3 regions of the Pseudoalteromonas sp. T1lg10 genome follow, and region 2 is predicted to be linked to each of the others. Evidence: predicted binding sites of a transcription regulator. Region 2 holds the regulator's gene; each other region holds the start of a gene.
The links. Region 2 encodes sigma-54, which starts transcription at its own class of promoters, with help from an activator protein. Its sites were predicted from a motif close to GTTGGCACGNNNNTNGNNT; they were not measured.
Positions count from the first base shown of each region.

Region 1 (3,260 bases), on a different contig from region 2:
CTCGCCGCGATCAATATCGCGCAGGGCAAACAGGCTGGAGCTTTGTGGTTCGCCATAGGCTTGGCCGTCCATAAACAGCTGTACGCTATGTCCTTGTAAAAATCTTGGTTTCACCTGCCCACTGATATGCACTGAGCCGGTGTTGTCGCGAATGGTTTCTTCTTGCGTCGGTGAGGTGATAGTTATGCTAAATTTGACTTGCTCCAGTTCATCATCGACTTCATCGAGAACACTGGTATCGATGCTGGGCATATTCATTACCGGAGCGTTAAGGGTGACTTTTTCTGCTCCCTTGCGCGGGGTGTCAGAAAATACCAATACGCCATTCTCATCCTTGTACACGTAGATGTCTTTGCTCGGTGCGGCCCATGCTGTACTAAAAATAGTTAGCAGCACGACCATACTTAAAATATACAGCCTTGTGTTCACGTTAAATCCTATTTATGGTTGTTATTCTTATAGTTAGCAAAATAAGCCAAGTTACTGGCTAGGTATTAACTTTAGTCCAAAGGTTGTATTTTTTCCATAAAAAAAGCCCGCAGAGCAGGCTTTGAGAACACACATGATATAACTAAATTGTCATTATCTGTTTTATACGCTGTAGTACATTTCGAACTCAACTGGGTGAGTTGTCATGTTTAGCTTTTCAACTTCTTTGGCCTTTAGCGCGATATAGGCGTCGATTAGGTCATTAGTGAATACGCCACCTTGAGTTAAGAACTCACGGTCTGCATCAAGACAAGCAAGGGCTTCGTCTAGTGAAGAGGCAACAGTTGGGATTTCAGCCGCTTCTTCCGCAGGTAGGTCGTATAGATCCTTGTCCATGGCATCGCCAGGGTGGATCTTGTTCTTAATGCCGTCAAGACCAGCCATAAGCTGAGCTGCAAACGCCAGGTATGGGTTAGCCGCAGGGTCAGGGAAGCGTACTTCGATACGACGACCTTTCTCTGAAGGAACCACTGGAATACGGATTGATGCAGAGCGGTTACGTGCCGAGTAAGCAAGCATTACCGGAGCTTCGAAGCCAGGAACTAGACGCTTGTAAGAGTTAGTTGCCGGGTTGGTGAAGGCATTGATCGCTTTAGCGTGCTTGATGATACCACCGATGTAGTAAAGCGCTTCTTCAGAAAGACCGCCGTACTTGTCACCTGCGAAAAGGTTTTTACCGTCTTTAGCTAGTGATTGGTGACAGTGCATACCTGAGCCGTTGTCGCCAACTAGAGGCTTAGGCATAAAGGTAGCCGTTTTACCATAAAGGTGAGCCATGTTGTGGATAACATACTTCATCTCTTGGATTTCATCGGCTTTGGTAACCATGGTATTAAAGCGAGTGGCGATCTCGTTTTGACCGGCAGTGGCTACTTCGTGGTGGTGTGCTTCTACTACATGGCCTAGCTCTTCTAGTACCAAGCAGGTTGCACTACGCCAATCCTGTGATGAATCAACAGGCGCAACCGGGAAGTAACCGCCTTTTACGCCAGGACGGTGGCCAGTGTTACCGCCTTCATAGTCGCGGTCTGAGTTCCAAGACGCTTCTTCGGCATCGATCTTGTACATAGAACCAGACATATCGGTTTTGTACTTAACATCGTCAAATAGGAAGAACTCAGGCTCTGGACCGAATAGAACTGTGTCGGCGATACCAGTAGAGCGCATGTACTCTTCGGCGCGCTTAGCAACAGAGCGAGGGTCACGCTCATAACCTTGTAGTGTTGAAGGCTCAACTACGTCACAACGTACAATCAGTGTGGTTTCTTCAGCAAACGGGTCAAGCTTGGCGCTGTTTACGTCTGGTAGAAGTACCATGTCAGATTCATTAATGCCTTTCCAACCAGCGATTGAAGAACCATCGAACATCTTACCTTCTTCGAAGAAGTCTTCGTTTGCTTGGTGATGTGGGATAGAAAGGTGCTGCTCTTTACCCTTGGTATCGGTAAAGCGTAAATCTACGAACTTAACGTCATTTTCTTTAATAAAAGTTAAAACCGTATGTGACATGTGTCCTCCAACTAGGAATATTTTGTGTGCTGCATGTTACTGCAATTGTGCACTCATAAGCTTAAATCGTGCCAACTATTTAACTGTATGTTTGTAAAGGGTTTTAATTAAACGTGTTATTTCAATAAAGCTATTATGCACCCTTTTGGTGCGCATTTGCCTTGCTTTGGTGCATTTGTTTTGCCCTTTTTTAAGCCATGGTTTATGGCCCGCTCAAGGCTTGCTTTAGATTAAAGCGCTTACCTTGTGCAAGGTGCAATAGGTTAGCTGAAAAATACCTGCTAAGATTTTTCTGTGGTTGATTTTTATCCACACTAACGGTGCGTTATGACAATTAGGTCACAGTCACAGAAAAATAATGTTGGATAAACTTTCATCTAGTGACGTTATAAGGGATAATACGCGCCCTTTTAAACCCAACGCAGGTAGTTGTTTGCCGAGCGTGGATCCTCTAGGAACAATGAGGCTTGCCTCTTAAGTAGATATATGAGCATCGAAAAGTTAAGAAATATCGCGATCATCGCGCACGTTGACCATGGTAAAACGACTCTGGTTGATAAATTGCTTGAGCAATCGGGCACACTGCAAACTCGCGGTGGTAACGAAGAGCGAGTGATGGATTCTAACGACATTGAAAAAGAGCGTGGAATTACCATCTTAGCTAAAAATACGGCAATCAACTGGAACGATTACCACATCAACATCGTAGATACTCCAGGACACGCCGACTTCGGTGGTGAAGTAGAGCGCGTTCTATCGATGGCTGATTCAGTACTTCTTCTTGTAGATGCTCAAGAAGGTCCTATGCCGCAAACGCGTTTCGTTACGCAGAAAGCGTTCGCACAGGGTTTGAAGCCAATCGTTGTTATCAACAAAATCGACAAGCCAGGTGCTCGTCCTGATTGGGTTATGGACCAAGTATTCGATCTATTCGATAACCTAGGTGCAACTGACGAACAGCTAGACTTCAAAGTAATCTACGCGTCAGCTATCAACGGTTGGGCAACATTAGATTTAGATGAGCCTTCAGACAACATGGAACCTATGTTCCAAGCGATCGTTAACGAAGTTGAAGCGCCGGATGCTGATCCTGAAGGTCCATTGCAGATGCAGATCTCTCAGCTTGATTACAACTCATACGTAGGCGTAATCGGTGTTGGTCGTATCAAGCGCGGTACCGTTAAAGTGAACCAGCAAGTCACTGTTATCGGTGCTGACGGTAAAACACGCAACGGTAAAGTTGGCCAGGTATTGACTTACTT
Region 1 is NZ_PQBV01000004.1:11,349-14,608, forward strand. Features, by position in the region: gene C2M17_RS02405 (DUF4124 domain-containing protein) at 1-429, opposite strand, end outside; gene glnA (glutamate--ammonia ligase) at 592-1,998, opposite strand; gene typA (translational GTPase TypA) at 2,485-3,260, shown strand, end outside.
Region 1: a site for sigma-54 is predicted at 2,056-2,074, ahead of glnA (glutamate--ammonia ligase). Genes of this name have one in related genera too.

Region 2 (3,260 bases):
CTTGCTCACTGAGGTGGGGGATATGTTGGTGTGCTACCTGAGAGAGGTATTCCAACATTCTTTTTTTGCTATTAAAAAGGACCGCAGCCTTGCTGCAGTCCTTGGAAAAAAGTAAATCTAAGCTCATTTTAATGACGAGACAATTTCTCTTTATGTTTGATTACCTGGCGGTCTAATTTGTCAATTAAGCCATCGATCGCCGCGTACATATCCTGATGCTCTGCGGTGGCAAACAGTTCGCCGCCGTTTACATGAAGTGTTGCTTCTGCTTTTTGTGTGAGTTTCTCGATATCAAGAATAACATGCACATTATTAATGTGGTCAAAGTGACGCTCTAATTTGGCAAATTTACTATTTACATAGTTGCGAAGAGAGTCTGTGATTTCTACATGACGACCGGTAAGATTTAATTGCATAAGCATTTTCCTTCTTGTCTAACGTCTATATCAAGCTTTTACGTTGATTTGACGGTGGTATGGCCAACGATTCACGATATTTTGCAATCGTTCGTCGAGCCACTTTGATTCCTTGCTCTGCTAGTATGTCGGTAATCTTGCTATCGCTTAACGGTTTTACAGGATTTTCCGCGGCTACTAGCTTTTTGATCAATGCTCTAATCGCTGTGGATGAGCATTCACCTCCATTCTCGGTATTCACATGGCTGGAGAAAAAGTACTTTAACTCAAAGATCCCACGTGGCGTGTGCATGTATTTTTGTGTGGTAACACGAGAGATTGTTGACTCGTGCATTTCCACCATTTCTGCAACGTCGTTAAGAACCATTGGCTTCATTGCTTCTTCGCCATGTTCAAAGAATGCCTGTTGTTGCTGAACAATGCAATTAGTTACTTTAAGTAAGGTGTCATTGCGTTGCTCCAGGCTCTTTATAAACCATTTTGCCTCTTGCAAGTGAGAGCGAATAAATTGGCTGTCACTTTGTGATTTGCAGTTGCGACCCAGGGATGCGTAGTGATCGTTGACACGTATCTTCGGCATGCTGTCGGGGTTTAATTCCACCTTCCAGCGACCCTTGACCTTCTTCACCGATACATCCGGGATCACATACTCCGACTCTTCGCGCACTATGGTCGCGGCGGGTTTGGGATTCAGGCTGTGTATCAGTGTCATCACCTCTTTCAACTGGGCTTCTTTAAGCTTAGTCTTTTTCATTAAGGTGCGGTAGTCACGGTTACCAAGCAAATCAATATAATTACAAACTACCTCTTTCGTCTCGTTAAGCCAAGGGGTTTGAGGCGAAAATTGCTTGAGCTGGATCAACAAGCACTCTTGTAGTGAGCGGGCGCCAATACCAATGGGATCAAACATTTGAACTCGCTTAAGCACGGCCTCTATTTCGTCGAGTTCAATCTCTTCTTCCAGCTCATCATGGTTGATGCTTTCGAGCAAGTCTTCGGTGCTAACGGTAAGTAAGCCGTTGTCGTCGATGGCTTCGATAATCGCGGTGGCAATGGCTTCATCTATGGCGCTAAACGGGGTGAGGCGTAATTGCCACATCAGGTAATCGTGCAGGGTTTCTGTGGTTTCGCCTTGGTAAATAGACTCGTCATCGGGCATGGGCCCAGATGCAACCGGGGCGGCACTGATGTACTCGTCCCAGGACACATCCATGGGCAGCTCATCGCTGATCGAGTCATTGTTGAGGGCGTCGCCGCTTTCAACTTCGTCCTGATTGCTTGTGCTGTTATTGCTTTGAATGTCGCTATCGCTGTCGGCCGCCGAATTTTTATCGCGTGGCAGGTCACTATCGCCGTAATGCTCTTCTTCGATTTCGAGCAAGGGGTTGGCATCAAGCGCTTCTTGAATTTCTTGTTGGAGATCCAAAGTACTGAGCTGCAACAGGCGGATAGCCTGCTGCAATTGTGGGGTCATTGTTAATTGCTGGCCTAGACGCAGCTGTAATGATTGCCTCATGTACTCTAACAATCCTTTTGTGATTAAAGTCTAAACTGCTCACCTAAATACACATCGCGTACTGTTTGATCTGCTAATACCTGTTGGGGAGTTCCTGATGCGATTAGCTCGCCATGGGAGACGATATAGGCAGTTTCACATACATCTAATGTTTCGCGCACATTGTGATCGGTAATAAGAACGCCAATACCACGGTTGCGGAGGTGTTCAATGATTTTCTTAATATCTAGCACCGAAATAGGGTCAACACCAGCAAAAGGTTCGTCGAGCAGAATAAATTTCGGGTTAGCGGCGAGGGCGCGGGCAATCTCCACACGACGGCGTTCGCCGCCGGACAGGGCCATGCCTAATGACTCACGAATATGCTGAATATTAAATTCGTCCAGCAGACCTTCGAGCTCGCTTTCACGGCCGCTTTTATCCAGGTCCTTACGGGTTTCCAAAATAGCCATCAGGTTCTGATAGACGGTTAATTTACGGAAAATAGAAGACTCTTGCGGCAAATAACCTATGCCTAAACGGGCGCGTGAATGCATGGGCAGCAGGGTGATATCCTGCTCATCGATGCTGATCACACCCTTGTCGCTTGGTACCAGGACCCACAATCATATAGAAGGTAGTGGTTTTACCGGCGCCGTTGGGGCCAAGCAAGCCGACTATGCTGCCGGCTTTGACTTCCAGGCCCACATCCTTGACCACTTCACGGCCTTTATAGCTTTTTGCCAGCTTTTGCGCCTTCAGCGTGGTCATGGTTGTCCCTTCTCTTTTTGCTCGTCATTTTGCGGTGTGAGCGTGGTTCTTACACGGGTGCTCGAATCTTTATCTTTTTCGGCACTGATCAGCTGCTTGTTTATATCATAGCTGATCGTCTCGGCGACGATCTGTTGATCGGCCATGGCAATTTTGGCGGTGCCGGAAATCTGTAGCATTTGCGTGGCTACATCGTAGCGGATTTCCTTAGCGGAAGCGGTGATTTGCGTACCATCGTCCATGGTTTCACTGTAGATGGCCGGGTTGCCGGTGGCAATAAGCAGCTGCTTGTTATCACCTAACTCAGGGCGACGGTGGGCCTCAAGGCGATCCGCCTTGATTTCTCGTTGACCATGAACAATGTGCACATTTTTATCAAAAATGGTGATGTTTTCTTTGATCAGCGCCTGCTGCTTATCGGCGTCGATCTGTACTTCCGTCACCGTGGCTGGTTGCTCTGCCCAGGCATTTACAGCGCCTAGTCCGAACCCCAAACCTATGATTAATGCTTTGAATTTACTGGTCATAATATACCGTTCGCGTATGTTTTATTAGTTCCACTATCTCTGTATTGATAT
Region 2 is NZ_PQBV01000018.1:85,501-88,760, forward strand. Features, by position in the region: gene ptsN (PTS IIA-like nitrogen regulatory protein PtsN) at 1-127, opposite strand, end outside; gene hpf (ribosome hibernation promoting factor) at 129-416, opposite strand; gene C2M17_RS06570 (RNA polymerase factor sigma-54) at 442-1,932, opposite strand; partial or broken gene lptB (LPS export ABC transporter ATP-binding protein) at 1,956-2,682, opposite strand; gene lptA (lipopolysaccharide transport periplasmic protein LptA) at 2,679-3,209, opposite strand; gene lptC (LPS export ABC transporter periplasmic protein LptC) at 3,199-3,260, opposite strand, start outside.

Region 3 (3,260 bases), on a different contig from region 2:
CCGAGGCCATGTTTGCTTGGCTTGAGGACAACAGTGCCGATTTGATCTTACTTGATATCATGCTCCCGGGTATGGATGGTTACGAGGCGCTAAAACAGCTCAAACATGATGATAAAACTCAGCCCATTCCCGTCATTATTATCTCCGCCAGTGACTCCAGTGGCGATGAAGCCAAGGGCCTTGAGCTTGGCGCCATGGACTATATTAGCAAGCCTTTTGGCAGCGCCATTGTTCGTGCCCGAGTGAAGAATCAGCTGACCATTAAACAAAAAAATGATCTGTTGGAAATGCTGGCGAGCATAGATGGCTTAACGGAAATTCCCAATCGTCGTTATTTCGACGAACATTTTGCTCGTGAATGGCGCCGCAGTGTGCGCGCCGGATTGCCTTTGTCTGTGCTATTGATAGATATCGATTACTTTAAGCGTTACAACGACTGCTACGGGCATCAGCAGGGTGATGAATGTTTGAAAAAAGTGGCTTCGGCCCTGGTCAATAATTGTCAACGCGGCAGCGATTTTATCGCCCGTTATGGTGGTGAAGAGTTTGTTGCGGTTTTGCCCGGCAGTGAAGAAGACACAGCCATGGCTTTGGCCAATAAGCTATGCAGGGTGATCCGCGAGCTTAATATTCCCCATATAGACTCACCCATTGCTGAGCACATCACCATCAGCATTGGCGCCACCACCTTTAATGGCGACAACGACGACAACTGTGAAATGGCCTTGATTGAAAATGCCGACAGGGGCATGTATCAGGCCAAGCAAGACGGGCGTAATAGCGCCGCTTTCTACGGCTAAAAAAAAGCCGCGTGGGCTTTAATCCACGCGGCTTTTTTATCTTTATAGTTTACCGACCAGTGCCTGATAGGCGCTATCACCAATACTCACCAAACGACCAGCCTTAAATACCAAGGGTGTACATTCATTTTTGCTGATTTTGCCATCGGACTTAACGCTTTGCGTGGCATAAAACAGCACCTGATACTCTTCACCCTGATGAGCAAAGGACTCACTGAAATCCGGTGTGCCCAGGGTTTCTTTGATCACAGCAGCGCTGTTCCCTAGCTCAAGGTGGGCAATATAGTCGCGATTTTGGCGCTGTTGTTTTTGCCAGTCGCTTGATGACCAATGGGCGTCGGCTTCACCGTCATTCACCGAAACGATACAACCACCAAGTAGAGGCAGGGCGACAAGGGCGCAAAGAAGTGCTTTTTTCATTGTTTTATCCAATTTTTGTTATCTAGTTGGCATTGAATAATCAAGTTCAATGCCAAAAATTTTACTTTATATTTTTCAATTGGTTACACATTATTCTTTTAAGCTGGTTGGTGTTATTTCAAAAGAGTTGGCGAATTTAGCCAACCCGATTGCGAACTTCACCATTGGCATAGGCGCGAATATTTAAGGCCAGCTGGTGGATCAGCCTGTCTCTGGCCTGTTTTGATGCCCAGGCTATATGCGGTGTGAGCAGCAGGTTGTCACCCTGATAGCGAACCAAAGGATTTTCAGGGTTGGCCGGCTCTTCACTGAGCACATCTAAGGCTGCGCCGCCTAGGGTACCATCGGCCAGGGCTGTGGCCAGATCTGCTTCGTTGATAATGGGGCCGCGGGCGGTGTTGACTAAGACGGCTGTCGGTTGCATTAAGGCCAGGGTATCGCGATTTATTAACTGCTCTGTCTCGGCGTTAAGTGGGCAGTGAATGCTGACGATATCCGCCTGCGCCAGCGCTTGTTCAAAAGCGATGCGCCCGGGGCGCGGGGCTTGGCCGCGACGTTCGGCAATAAGCACCTGCATATCAAAGGCATGGGCTACCTTGGCCAGGGCCTGGCCGAGCTCACCATGGCCGATAATGGCAAGTTTTTTACCCGCCAGCTCGGCGATCTCATAATCAAGGCGGCAAAACATCTCGCTTTGTTGCCAGGCGCCTTGGCGACAGTCATCTATATACCTATGCAGGTTATTAAGCAGTAAGGAGATCAAGGTAAAGGTATGCTGCACTACGCTGGCGGTGGAATAGCCGGCAACATTACACACAGCAATGCCATGCTCCTTAGCGGCAGCGATATCTATGTTATTGGTGCCGGTGGCGGCAACACAGATAAGTTTCAGCTTAGGCAAGGCCTTAAGCTGCTCGGCGCCAAGTTGCACCTTGTTGGTGATCACTACATCGGCGTCGGCGCAGCGCGTCACTACATCTTCTGCTGATGTCAGGGGGTGGCGATGAAATTCTCCTAAGGTGGCAATTGGTGCCAGTGAGTTTGCTCCTAAGGTGTCGGCGTCTAACATGACGATGTTCATTTGTGCTCTCCAAATAGGCTATTGGCGCTAGTCTTTCATGGACCGACGTTGAGCGCAAAATTAATCCTTGACCTTAGTGTTAACTCTAAGGTTTATAATGCCTGCTAAGCAAAGAGTTTGAGGGGGAGGAGTGCAGATGCGTATAGGTGAATTGGCCAAACAGGTGGACATGAGTACGGATGCACTGCGTTATTACGAGCAGCAAGGACTATTGAGCGCGCCTCAGCGCAGCGCCAGTGGCTATCGTCAATATGGGGGTAAGCACATGGCACAATTGCATTTTATTCGTCGAGCCAAGGATGTCGGCTTTAGCCTGGAAGAAATTGCCGAGCTGTTAAAGATAAACTTTGAAAAGGCCGAGCACAGCTGTCAGGAAGTGAAAGATCTGACTCTGAAAAAGCGTGATTTGGTGGCACAGCGGATCGCCGAGTTACAGCGCTTTCATGCTTCGCTGTCGCAACTGGCCGAGCAATGCTGCGGCAGTAGCGCCCCGGCGCAACATTGTTCGATTCTGACCGCACTGGAGGACATAGATGGACTTAATCAGTAATTTTTGGCAATTGTTTGTGTTGTCGGCACCTTGGCTGATGCTGGGGTTGTTGATTGCCGGAATCATCAATGTGTATTTGCCGACGCACTTTCTCAATCGTCACCTGGGTAAAGAAGGCCTCTGGACCACGGTGAAGGCGGCGCTTATCGGTGCGCCCATGCCTTTGTGCTCCTGCGGCGTGATCCCGGCGGCGGTCGGCTTAAGACGAGCGGGTGCGTCAAAAAGTGCGACAACGTCATTTTTAGTGTCGACGCCGGAAACCGGGATTGATTCCGTCTCCGTTTCCTATGCCTTATTGGGTCCCTTTATGGCGGTGATAAGACCCATAGCCGCCGTTTGCAGCGCCATTACCGCCGGTTTGCTGGTGGGGCGCGAGGGCAGTTTGGAGCCAAGCGTCACTGCAAGCTCT
Region 3 is NZ_PQBV01000004.1:377,007-380,266, forward strand. Features, by position in the region: gene C2M17_RS04100 (diguanylate cyclase) at 1-800, shown strand, start outside; gene C2M17_RS04105 (DUF3192 domain-containing protein) at 843-1,220, opposite strand; gene C2M17_RS04110 (D-2-hydroxyacid dehydrogenase) at 1,357-2,301, opposite strand; gene zntR (Zn(2+)-responsive transcriptional regulator) at 2,438-2,851, shown strand; gene C2M17_RS04120 (SO_0444 family Cu/Zn efflux transporter) at 2,835-3,260, shown strand, end outside.
Region 3: a site for sigma-54 is predicted at 1,259-1,277, ahead of C2M17_RS04105 (DUF3192 domain-containing protein). Genes of this name have one in related genera too.